Regions from separate parts of the Ornithinibacillus liuyingii genome, predicted to be linked through region 2. Evidence: a T-box and tRNA genes for the amino acid it is inferred to sense, from the RefSeq annotation. Region 2 holds a T-box; the other holds one or more tRNA genes.

Region 1 (5,232 bases), on a different contig from region 2:
CGTGCCAACTTCTCCTAAACAAGTTAAGTACAGCCATCATCAAAAAACACGATGTCATCTGTATCGAAGACTTGAACACGAAAGGAATGTTGTGAAACCATAAACTAGCAAAATCCATTTCAGATGCATCATGATCGAGATGTCAATGCGAGTAAAAATATTCTAGTCGAAGGGTTACGAATCGTAGCTTCGGCTTAAACAACCTATAAAACCGTAGGGACTACGGGGATAGCTTGGTAAAGAAGAGAAACCGCTGTTAGTTAAGAAATACCACGAACAAGTACGCTCTGTTCCCAAGAATCCCCCACTTCAAACATCCTGAAAGGAGGTTAAGTGGGGGTAGTTCAATGGTCATCTAATTATACACTTTAGATAATGTATCTCATTATTTAATCAGAAATGGCTGTATAAGCGTAATTGGTGTTTCAGGAGGACTTTTTCACCTGTCTCTTCTCTTGAATTGATATAGCGCATTATAAACACCATAGATGGCTATGAATACAAGTAATCCAACCATACAAAGATTAAAATAGTACCAAAATCCATCTCCGAGAAAATTTAGCGGTGTACTGGTTGAAGGTGTTCTAGCTAAGAAAAGAAAATTGGCGTCAAAAATTGGATTGATAAAGAATCCGATAATTGCTGCATAACATAAAAGGTAAAGATAAGACTCTATTGTCTTTTTAAAGGTGATTTTTAACGTAGATGTTAGGACTAAAAATATACAAGCCCAAGATAATATGAGATGGTGTATAAAAAACTGCCAAAATCGAAAATGAGGAAAACCATGGTGTAATTCTGGTGTTACTACCGCAAGGAAGGAAGGTACAATGCCGATGAATAGGATAACTTGAATGATTTTCTTATTTTTGGTTAGTAGTGCAAGCATAGTAACGATTCCCGCTATGCTACATAGTTGAAAGGGAAGGAATTCACGCGGATTCCAACTGCCGTTTAATACCCCCCATGTTTGATAACTAAGTTCAGAGGAAACTAAGATGATCAATAACCCTATCCTAAAAAAATTGGATGTCCTTTTATTGGTAATCCATTTGTTGGAGCAAAATAGTAATAATACAGCTCCAAAAATAAATAAGAATACCATGAATAGGTGGTGGATACCCCATAAATGAAAAGATGATACTGCCTTACTAGTAAACCACTCTCCCATTCAAATCCCCCCTGTATATCCTTATCTAAATAGAAAACAACGCTTACTAAAGCATTTTTAGTAAGCGTCTATGATTGATTATTGATTAGTGAAATTAGCCACCAATTATGTGGTAACCTGAATCGACATGTAGTACCTCTCCGGTTACACCACGAGAAAGATCACTGATAAAGAATAGGGTAGCGTCTCCAACTTGATCCTGGTCAACATTACGGCGTAAAGGTGCTTTTTCTTCCACCATGCCTAGTTTCTCGTTAAACCCAGAAACCCCTTTTGCTGCTAAAGTCCGAATAGGTCCAGCAGATACTGCGTTTACGCGAATACCATGTTTTCCAACATCTTCGGCTAGGTATCTAACACTTGCTTCTAGAGAGGCTTTGGCAACTCCCATTACATTATAGTTAGGAATTACTTTTTCAGAACCTAAATATGTTTGCGTAACGATACTGCCACCTTCAGTCATTAGTTCTTTTGCTGCTTTTGTGACAGCAACTAAGGAAAATGCACTAATATCCTGTGCTAATAAAAATCCTTCTCTTGATGTATCGCTGAAATCACCTTTTAGTTCATCGCGGTTTGCAAATGCGACGGCATGGACAAGGCCGTGTATAACCCCAACCTTTTCTTTTATCTCATTAAAAGCGTTGCTTATACTTGCATCGTCCGCAACATCACAAGTAACGATGAGTTTAGCCTCGATATCATTTTGTTCTAATAACTTAGTTAGTTTTTTATACGATCTTTCTTGCCTGTTTGTAAATATAAGGTTTGCTCCAGCATTATGGAGTGATTTTGTAATACCCCATGCAATACTTCTTTCGTTGGCAACACCCATAACAACAATGTTTTTATCCTTTAATAGTTCAGTCATTTGGAACCTCCATTGTGATTAACTATTAGTACCTAACTATAATTTATCATTTTTTAAATGAAAAACCAATTTATTTCTTAATTTATTAATTTTATTAGGGGGATAATCCCTTGTGTATCAAGGGTTTTACGGGGCAGAAAATTTTTTTATAAAAAAATATCATTTTTCTCTTTACAAAGTGTGGAAATCTGTATATAATAAAATTCGTTGACTGCTAAGACAAGTTAAATAAATGAACTGGCCCGTTGGTCAAGCGGTTAAGACACCGCCCTTTCACGGCGGTAACACGGGTTCGAATCCCGTACGGGTCACCATGTGGAGGATTAGCTCAGCTGGGAGAGCACCTGCCTTACAAGCAGGGGGTCGCAGGTTCGAGCCCTGCATCCTCCACCATTTAAACCTAGATAGTTCTTCACCATGCCGGCCTAGCTCAATTGGTAGAGCAACGAGCAATACTTCTACCGAATCAGCTACGAGTAACCCCGAAGCATACACATCCATGAATATGCTGGGAGATACAGGGGTCATCAGGCAAACGTGACAAAATGAATAGGTGAGTTAATACCATGCCGGCCTAGCTCAATTGGTAGAGCAACTGACTTGTAATCAGTAGGTTGGGGGTTCAAGTCCTCTGGCCGGCACCATTTTTTTGTATAAAAACATATTAATATGTTAACTATATGGAGGGGTAGCGAAGTGGCTAAACGCGGCGGACTGTAAATCCGCTCCTTCGGGTTCGGCAGTTCGAATCTGCCCCCCTCCACCATTTAGATTATTGGGCTATAGCCAAGCGGTAAGGCAACGGGTTTTGGTCCCGTGATTCCCAGGTTCGAATCCTGGTAGCCCAGCTTTTTTTATTTTCTGGGACTTTTTTATTTATGGAACACAAAGAAGCCGCCGATTATATAAAAAGGCTCAAACTAACTTAGAACCAATTGATAATGTGGGCCATTAGCTCAGTCGGTAGAGCAACGAGCAATACTCCCACCGAATAAGCAACGAGTAACCCCGAAGCATACACATCTTGAATAAGCTAGAAGATGCAGGGGTCGACTTTAAAAAGGCTCAAACTAACTTAGAACCACTTGATAATGTGAGCCATTAGCTCAGTCGGTAGAGCATCTGACTTTTAATCAGAGGGTCGAAGGTTCGAATCCTTCATGGCTCATCATATAAATACGTGAAATCATGCAAGGTTGCGATTCTTTCGTAACCTTTTTTTTATTTGCATTTTATACTGTTTTTTAACATAATAGATAGAGTAATTCTTTATCTAAAATAAAGAATGAAACAAGTTCTTACTAAATAAATAGATACTATTAAAGGATGGTTGGTATGAGATCTTCTAGGATTCCTGGATTTTATAAAAGAACAGTTGAAGAACGAAGAGAGCTGTTGCAGGAGGCACTTGAGCTATCTGAAGATGACTTAAGCGTCTTAACATCACAGGAGGCATTACCAATCGATACTGCAGATAAAATGATTGAGAATGTTATAGGGACATTCCCACTTCCGTTAGGTTTAGGATTGAACTTCTTAATTAACGGGAAAGACTATATAATACCAATGGTTGTTGAGGAACCATCAATTGTCGCTTCTGCAAGTCACATTGCTAAAATTGTAAGAGATGCAGGTGGTTTTAAAACAGAAGCTTCAGATAGAGTCATGATTGGACAAATCCAAGTAGTTGGTTGTCCAGATTTCGATGCTGCAAAGAATGTATTGTTAGAAGCTAAAAATGAATTAATGGAGGCAGCTAATGCTGCTTATCCTAGCATTGTAGCTAGAGGTGGGGGAGCAAGGGATTTAGATGTACGTATTCTAAATGATTCGCCTGATTCCAGCTACGGAACAATGCTTGTATTACATTTATATATTGATACATGTGACGCAATGGGCGCGAATATTATTAACACTATGGTTGAATCGTTGGCTCCGACAGTCGAAGAGCTTACGGCAGGTAAAGTATACTTACGTATTTTATCTAATCTTGCTGATCGCTGTATCGCAAAAGCAACATGTGTTATCCCCCCTAAATTATTAGCTACAGGCGAATACTCTGGTGAAGAAGTGCGTGATGGTGTAGTGCATGCATTTGAATTCGCAGACTCTGACCCATATCGGGCAGTAACACATAATAAAGGGATTATGAATGGTATTGATCCAGTTGTCATTGCAACTGGTAATGATTGGCGTGCGGTTGAAGCGGGAGCTCATGCCTATGCATCACGTTTTGGAAGTTATCGTTCCATGACGAAATGGTCAGTTGATCAGGAGGGTAATTTGGTAGGAGAATTAGAATTACCAATGTCTATTGGCACAGTAGGTGGAGCGATTCGTGTACATCCGATTTCACAATTAGCGCATAAAATGTTAAATATAGAATCTGCTTCCGAGCTTGCACAAATTATTGTTGCAGTAGGTTTAGCACAAAATCTCGGTGCTTTAAAAGCTCTAGTAACAGATGGAATTCAAAAAGGTCATATGGCCCTGCATTCTCGATCTGTTGCGATAGCTGCTGGCGCTACTGGGGAGATGATTGATATTATAGCTGAACAATTAGTTAAGTTAAAGGAAATCCGTGTAGGTAAAGCTAAAGAATTGGTGGAACAATATTCAAAATGAGTACAGAAAAACTAACAATCACAAATAAACTAATAACAACAGAAAAAAGTGGAATTGGAATTGCGAATAGCAAACTAATCTTAATTGGTGAGCATGCAGTTGTACACGGACAACCAGCAATCGCAATACCATTTCCGTTAGTAGGAGTAGAATCTGTAATTGAATTTCATAAAGGGCCAATTAAGTTCGACAGTACCTTTTATAATGGGCCGATGGATTCTGCGCCACTTACATTAGAAGGAATTGTAAACAGCATTCATGAAACCTTAAAATATTTAGGACTTCCTAAAAAGGATCTAGTCATTAAAATAAAATCCTCTATACCACCTGGAAAAGGATTAGGATCTAGCGCATCGGTCGCAATCGCTATTATTCGATCGTTATTTTCTTATGCAAATGTGACGTATACAGAAAGAGAATTATTACATTTTGCTAATATTGCAGAGAAGTTTGCTCATGGTTCTCCGAGTGGGATTGATACATTAACGATAACCTCGGAATCTCCGGTATGGTTCGAAAAGGAAAATCCAGTAAGCTATATAAGTCCTGGAGAGGATTTTCATTT
Region 2 (5,232 bases):
ATTTGGGGAGAATGATGATTATATCATTTGTGAAATAAATTCTAACGCACACATTCGGAACCTCTATGATTGTACAGGGATTAATGCGGCAAACGAAATAGTAGAGCATATACTAAAGAAGTTGAGGGATTCACGTGGCTAATGGCTGGTTACTATATAGTGAAGAAGATGCTGTAGCGAACAAAGCGTACATCGAATGGTTTATCGATGAAGCAGATAAGCAAGGATTGACATTACGATTAATCTTAAGGGAAAAACTCCAAATAGGAATATTGCAAAATGAGTATGGCCTTTTATTAGATGGCCGTAAAACTGAAATTCCTGAATTCGCAGTGGTTCGAACCGTTGAACCGCTGCTTAATAAGCAGTTAGAACAGTTAAATGTACACGTATTTAACTCCTCCTACGTTTCGGAAATCAGTAATCATAAAGCAAAAACCTATTTAGAAGTTTCCCGTCTTGATATCCCGATGGTAGATACAGTCTTTCTAAATGGTAAAAATGTTACTAATGAAATCCCTTTCCCTCTGCCATTTGTGATAAAAGAGGCGGCTGGTAGAGGTGGCAGACAAGTGTATTTTATCCAAGAAAAAGAAGAGTGGGACGTATTTTTAACCATGTGTAAACCTATCGATTACGTGATCCAATCAACTGATGTACAACTTGGAAAGGATCTAAGAGTCTTTGTTGTCGATAAGGAAATTGTAGGGGCTGTTTTAAGGGAAAGCAATACAGATTTTCGAGCTAACTTTACATTAGGTGGTTCGGCAAGCTTATACCAATTAAACGAAGTAGAAAAAGCGCTTATCATGAAAATTATCGATCATTTTGATTTCGGTATGGTCGGAATTGATTTCTTAATAGGTCGGAGTGGAGAGCTACTATTTAATGAAATAGAAGATGTTGTCGGCTCAAGGACCCTTAGTACGGTTAGTAACATGAATATACTAGAAAAATATATTATTTATATAAAACAACAATTAAAACAGGGTTCTTAGATTTTTCTAAGAACCCTGCTTGATGTTTATTATGATTTTAGTTCAGCTAATCGTGCTTGTACTGCTGCTTGTTTCTCTAAATAATCCTGTTCCTTTTTCTTCTCTTCTTCCACTACCGCAGCTGGTGCCTTAGCGACAAAGCCTTGATTGGAAAGCTTCTTCTGAACTCGTTCCACTTCTTTATTCCACTTTTCTAGTTCTTTCTCTAATCGGGCAATCTCTTTATCGAAATCAATTAGCCCTTCTAATGGTAAGAAGATTTCAGCGCCAGTAATAACTGCTGTCATTGCTTTTTCAGGAGCATCGACTTTAGATGCAATAACAAGCTCGCTAGGGTTACAGAATCGTTCTAGATAGCCACGATTATGTTCAAGTTCTTTGACGATTGCCTCATCCTTCGCTTGAATTAACAGGCTAATTTGCTTCGACATTGGTGTATCGACTTCGGCACGGATATTACGTACAGCCTTAATAATCGACACAAGACGCTTCATTTCTTCCGATGCCTTTTCATCATGGAAGTCTTCCTGAACCTTAGGCCATTCAGCAATCGTAATTGATTCCCCTTGATGTGGTAGCTTCTGCCATATTTCTTCGGTAATGAATGGCATGAATGGGTGTAGTAGACGCATAGTCTGATCTAGCACATAGGCTAATACAGACTGTGTCGTCTTCTTCGCCTGGTCATCTTCCCCATATAATGGAAGCTTAGCCATCTCAATATACCAATCACACAATTCATCCCAAATAAAGTTATGAAGATGTCTTCCTGCTTCACCAAACTCATACTTATCAGTGTTACGTGTTACTTGTTCGATGGTTTCATTTAATCTTGTTAGAATCCATTTATCTGCTAAAGATAGCTCACCAGTTAAATCAATATCTTCATACGTAAAACCTTCTAAATTCATTAGAGAGAAACGTGATGCATTCCAGATTTTATTGGCAAAATTCCAGGTTGATTCTACTTTTTCCCAATAGAAACGCATATCCTGGCCTGGTGAAGTCCCTGTTAATAAGAAATAACGTAGTGAATCTGCACCATATTTCTCGATGACATCCATTGGATCTACACCATTCCCAAGTGACTTACTGAACTTTCTACCTTCTGAATCACGGATTAATCCATGGAGTAATACATCTTTAAATGGTCGTTTTCCAGTGAACTCTTTCGATTGAAATGCCATACGAGCTACCCAGAAAAAGATAATATCATAACCAGTAATTAAAACATCTGTAGGGAAATAACGTTTAAAATCCTCAGCCTCTTCATTTGGCCAACCCATTGTAGAGAACGGCCATAATGCGCTGGAGAACCATGTGTCTAATACATCCTCATCTTGCTCCCAGTTCTCTATATCACTAGGCGCTTCTTTTCCAACGTATAATTCCCCTGTTTCTTTATGATACCATGCTGGAATACGATGTCCCCACCATAATTGACGACTAATACACCAGTCACGAATATTTTCCATCCAGTTTAAATATGTTCGTTCAAAGCGTTCTGGAACAAAGTTAATTCGTTCCTCGGTATTTTGCATTTCTAATACAGAATCAGCAAGTGGCTGCATTTTTACAAACCATTGTGTAGATAAATACGGTTCAACAACTGCCCCACTACGTTCTGAATGTCCGACTTGATGAACATGTTCTTCAATTTTGAAAAGGACGCTCATATCCTGTAGGTCTTTTACAATTTGCTTACGGCATTCAAAACGGTCCATGCCTTCATATTTGCCTGCGTTTTCATTCATGGTGCCATCTTCATTCATTACGAGTACACGCTCAAGATTATGACGATTTCCTATTTCAAAATCATTAGGATCATGAGCTGGAGTAATTTTAACTGCACCAGACCCAAATTCCATATCAACATATTCATCAGCAATAATCTGGATTTCACGTCCAACAATCGGAAGAACAACTGTTTTACCAATTAGGTGTTGATAGCGTTCATCCTTCGGGTTTACGGCAACCGCAGTATCACCAAGCATCGTTTCTGGTCTTGTCGTCGCAATTTCAATTGTTTCATCACTATCTTTAATTGGATATTTCATATGATAGAAATTGCCGTTTACTTCTTTATAAATAACTTCAATGTCTGATAGAGCCGTTTTCGTTACTGGATCCCAGTTAATGATGTATTTACCACGATAAATTAGTCCTTTTTCATATAGCTTTACAAACACTTCCTTAACAGCTTCTGATAAGCCTTCATCGAGTGTAAAGCGTTCTCTTGAATAATCTAACCCTAGACCTAATTTTTCCCACTGAGATCTTATAAAGGACGCGTATTCTTCCTTCCAATCCCAAGCTTTTTGTAGGAATTTTTCTCGACCAAGTTCATAACGGTTTGTGCCTTCTTCTTTCAGTCGTGCTTCTACTTTCGCCTGTGTCGCAATCCCTGCATGGTCCATACCTGGTAACCATAGTACATCATAGCCTTGCATCCGTTTCATACGGGAAATGGTATCTTGCATTGTTGTATCCCATGCATGACCAAGGTGTAGGCGACCCGTTACGTTAGGCGGTGGAATTACGATAGAAAATGGTTCTTTTTCTGGATCTCCGGTTGCTTCAAAGTATTTCCCATCTAGCCAGAACTTATAGCGGTCTTGCTCTACTGCTTGTGGGTCGTATTTCGGTGGTAGAGTTGTGTTGTTTTCTTGCATTAATATCAGCCTCCTTTAAAGTTAAGGGTAATGTGATTTCCTTAGCCACTTAAAAAAACAATAATGATTAGGCCTTTATCAAAATGAAATCAAAGATTTACCCGAAATAAAAAAACCCCTTTCATCCTAAATAAAGGACGAAAAGGGTTGAATTTCCGTGGTACCACCTTTGTTTACAGGTAATGTATCCCTGTACACTCATTGTTTGATATCGGTTATGAACCGGCAAGCTCCTACTACTAATTCAGAGTTGCTGCATCAAGGGCGACCTTCCAAAACGTTTACCTAGAAAACTCTCACCACTGTTTTCCTCTCTTTGAGGTAACTATTCTGTACTCTTCCCTCTCATATGCTTTCGTATATGATTATTTTCTTATTTTAGCCAATTTTAATCCTAAAATCAACTATTATTTAGATAATGGCACGAAGTAGCTTGGTTTATACATATAGTATTAAAAAAAGAAGTATTTGGTGCATTCTTTATGGAGGTGATGACATATGGCAAGATATTATCGTTACCGATTACCACCATGGGCTAGAAAGTGCTTAATTATTGCAGAACAGATTACACTACCGATACTTATTTTCCAATTAATCCGAACTATTTTTCTCCCAACAACTTTTGATGTCTTACTAACTTTATTGTTAGCAGGAATTTATATTGCTTTTTATTTGAAGTGGATTTAATCCTCACTGCTACTTTCATCCAGTGGTACCATTTCAAATTCCTCCTCCACAAATAAAGAAAAACGTATCCCAAACATTAATTGACGATGATATCGCTGTAGCTTTACTACTAATTCCATCGTGCTGTTAGAAGATTTATCTTCCACATACGTATCGATGGCGCTTATATATTCTGAAGGATCAAGTAAATAAAGCGCTAATAGTGTTAGTTCGCGATTTTCCAACTGGTTTTCATCTGTATATAGCTTAAATTGTTCCAACAAAGGCCCTACCTCTGTATCATGGTAAAAGGTTTTATGCTTCCATAATAAAGTCAAATCTATAATGGGGTGGTTATAAGTTGCCTTCTCCCAGTTAATGAAATAAATCTGATTCCCATGAAGAACATGGGAATCTTTCACATTTCCATGACAGAGACATACTTGCCACTCTGCTAATTCTTCAAGAGATTCTAAGTATTGATTCAGTCGCTTCTCTACGATAAAAAAGACTTGCACAAGGTCACGGTACTGTGTACAAACTAATAGTTCGACCGGTGACATAAAATGTTTCGATTCAAAATTTTCTACATGAACTAGTAGCTTCTTTCTTAGCTCCATTATTTGTTTTTTATAGACGAGAAAATTTTCCCGTGCATTTTCCAATTCTTTCTCGTTTAACTGCAGTGTTTTCCTCGTTTTTGCATGAATATATCCAAGATGTTGATATACTTTTCCAATAGAAGGATGTCGATTACTTGTTTCGATCCAGGGGGTTAAATAATAGATATCCTCTCCATCCTTCGTAAATAGTTCTCCTTTTTGGTTTACATATACTGGTACGATATGTTGTATATTCTGGGCATGTGCCATATGGTAGATGTCTAACCATAATGG

The links. The T-box of region 2 lies ahead of ACSKT4_RS08600 (valine--tRNA ligase). A T-box ahead of a tRNA ligase gene usually reads a tRNA of that ligase, here a tRNA-Val.
Region 1: it encodes a tRNA-Val, which carries the amino acid that the T-box ahead of ACSKT4_RS08600 (valine--tRNA ligase) is inferred to sense. The anticodon was not compared.

The regions. Positions count from the first base shown of each region.
Region 1 is NZ_JBPWOS010000010.1:182,358-187,589, reverse strand. Features, by position in the region: partial or broken gene ACSKT4_RS14815 (transposase) at 1-92, shown strand, start outside; gene ACSKT4_RS14810 (YwaF family protein) at 440-1,171, opposite strand; gene fabI (enoyl-ACP reductase FabI) at 1,266-2,042, opposite strand; tRNA gene ACSKT4_RS14800 (tRNA-Glu) at 2,282-2,356, shown strand; tRNA gene ACSKT4_RS14795 (tRNA-Val) at 2,360-2,435, shown strand; tRNA gene ACSKT4_RS14790 (tRNA-Thr) at 2,611-2,686, shown strand; tRNA gene ACSKT4_RS14785 (tRNA-Tyr) at 2,725-2,808, shown strand; tRNA gene ACSKT4_RS14780 (tRNA-Gln) at 2,819-2,890, shown strand; tRNA gene ACSKT4_RS14775 (tRNA-Lys) at 3,138-3,210, shown strand; gene ACSKT4_RS14770 (hydroxymethylglutaryl-CoA reductase, degradative) at 3,378-4,667, shown strand; gene mvk (mevalonate kinase) at 4,664-5,232, shown strand, end outside.
Region 2 is NZ_JBPWOS010000005.1:182,424-187,655, reverse strand. Features, by position in the region: gene ACSKT4_RS08610 (ATP-grasp domain-containing protein) at 1-142, shown strand, start outside; gene ACSKT4_RS08605 (ATP-grasp domain-containing protein) at 135-998, shown strand; gene ACSKT4_RS08600 (valine--tRNA ligase) at 1,028-3,670, opposite strand; T-box leader at 3,801-4,029, opposite strand; gene ACSKT4_RS08595 (hypothetical protein) at 4,169-4,357, shown strand; gene ACSKT4_RS08590 (phosphotransferase) at 4,354-5,232, opposite strand, start outside.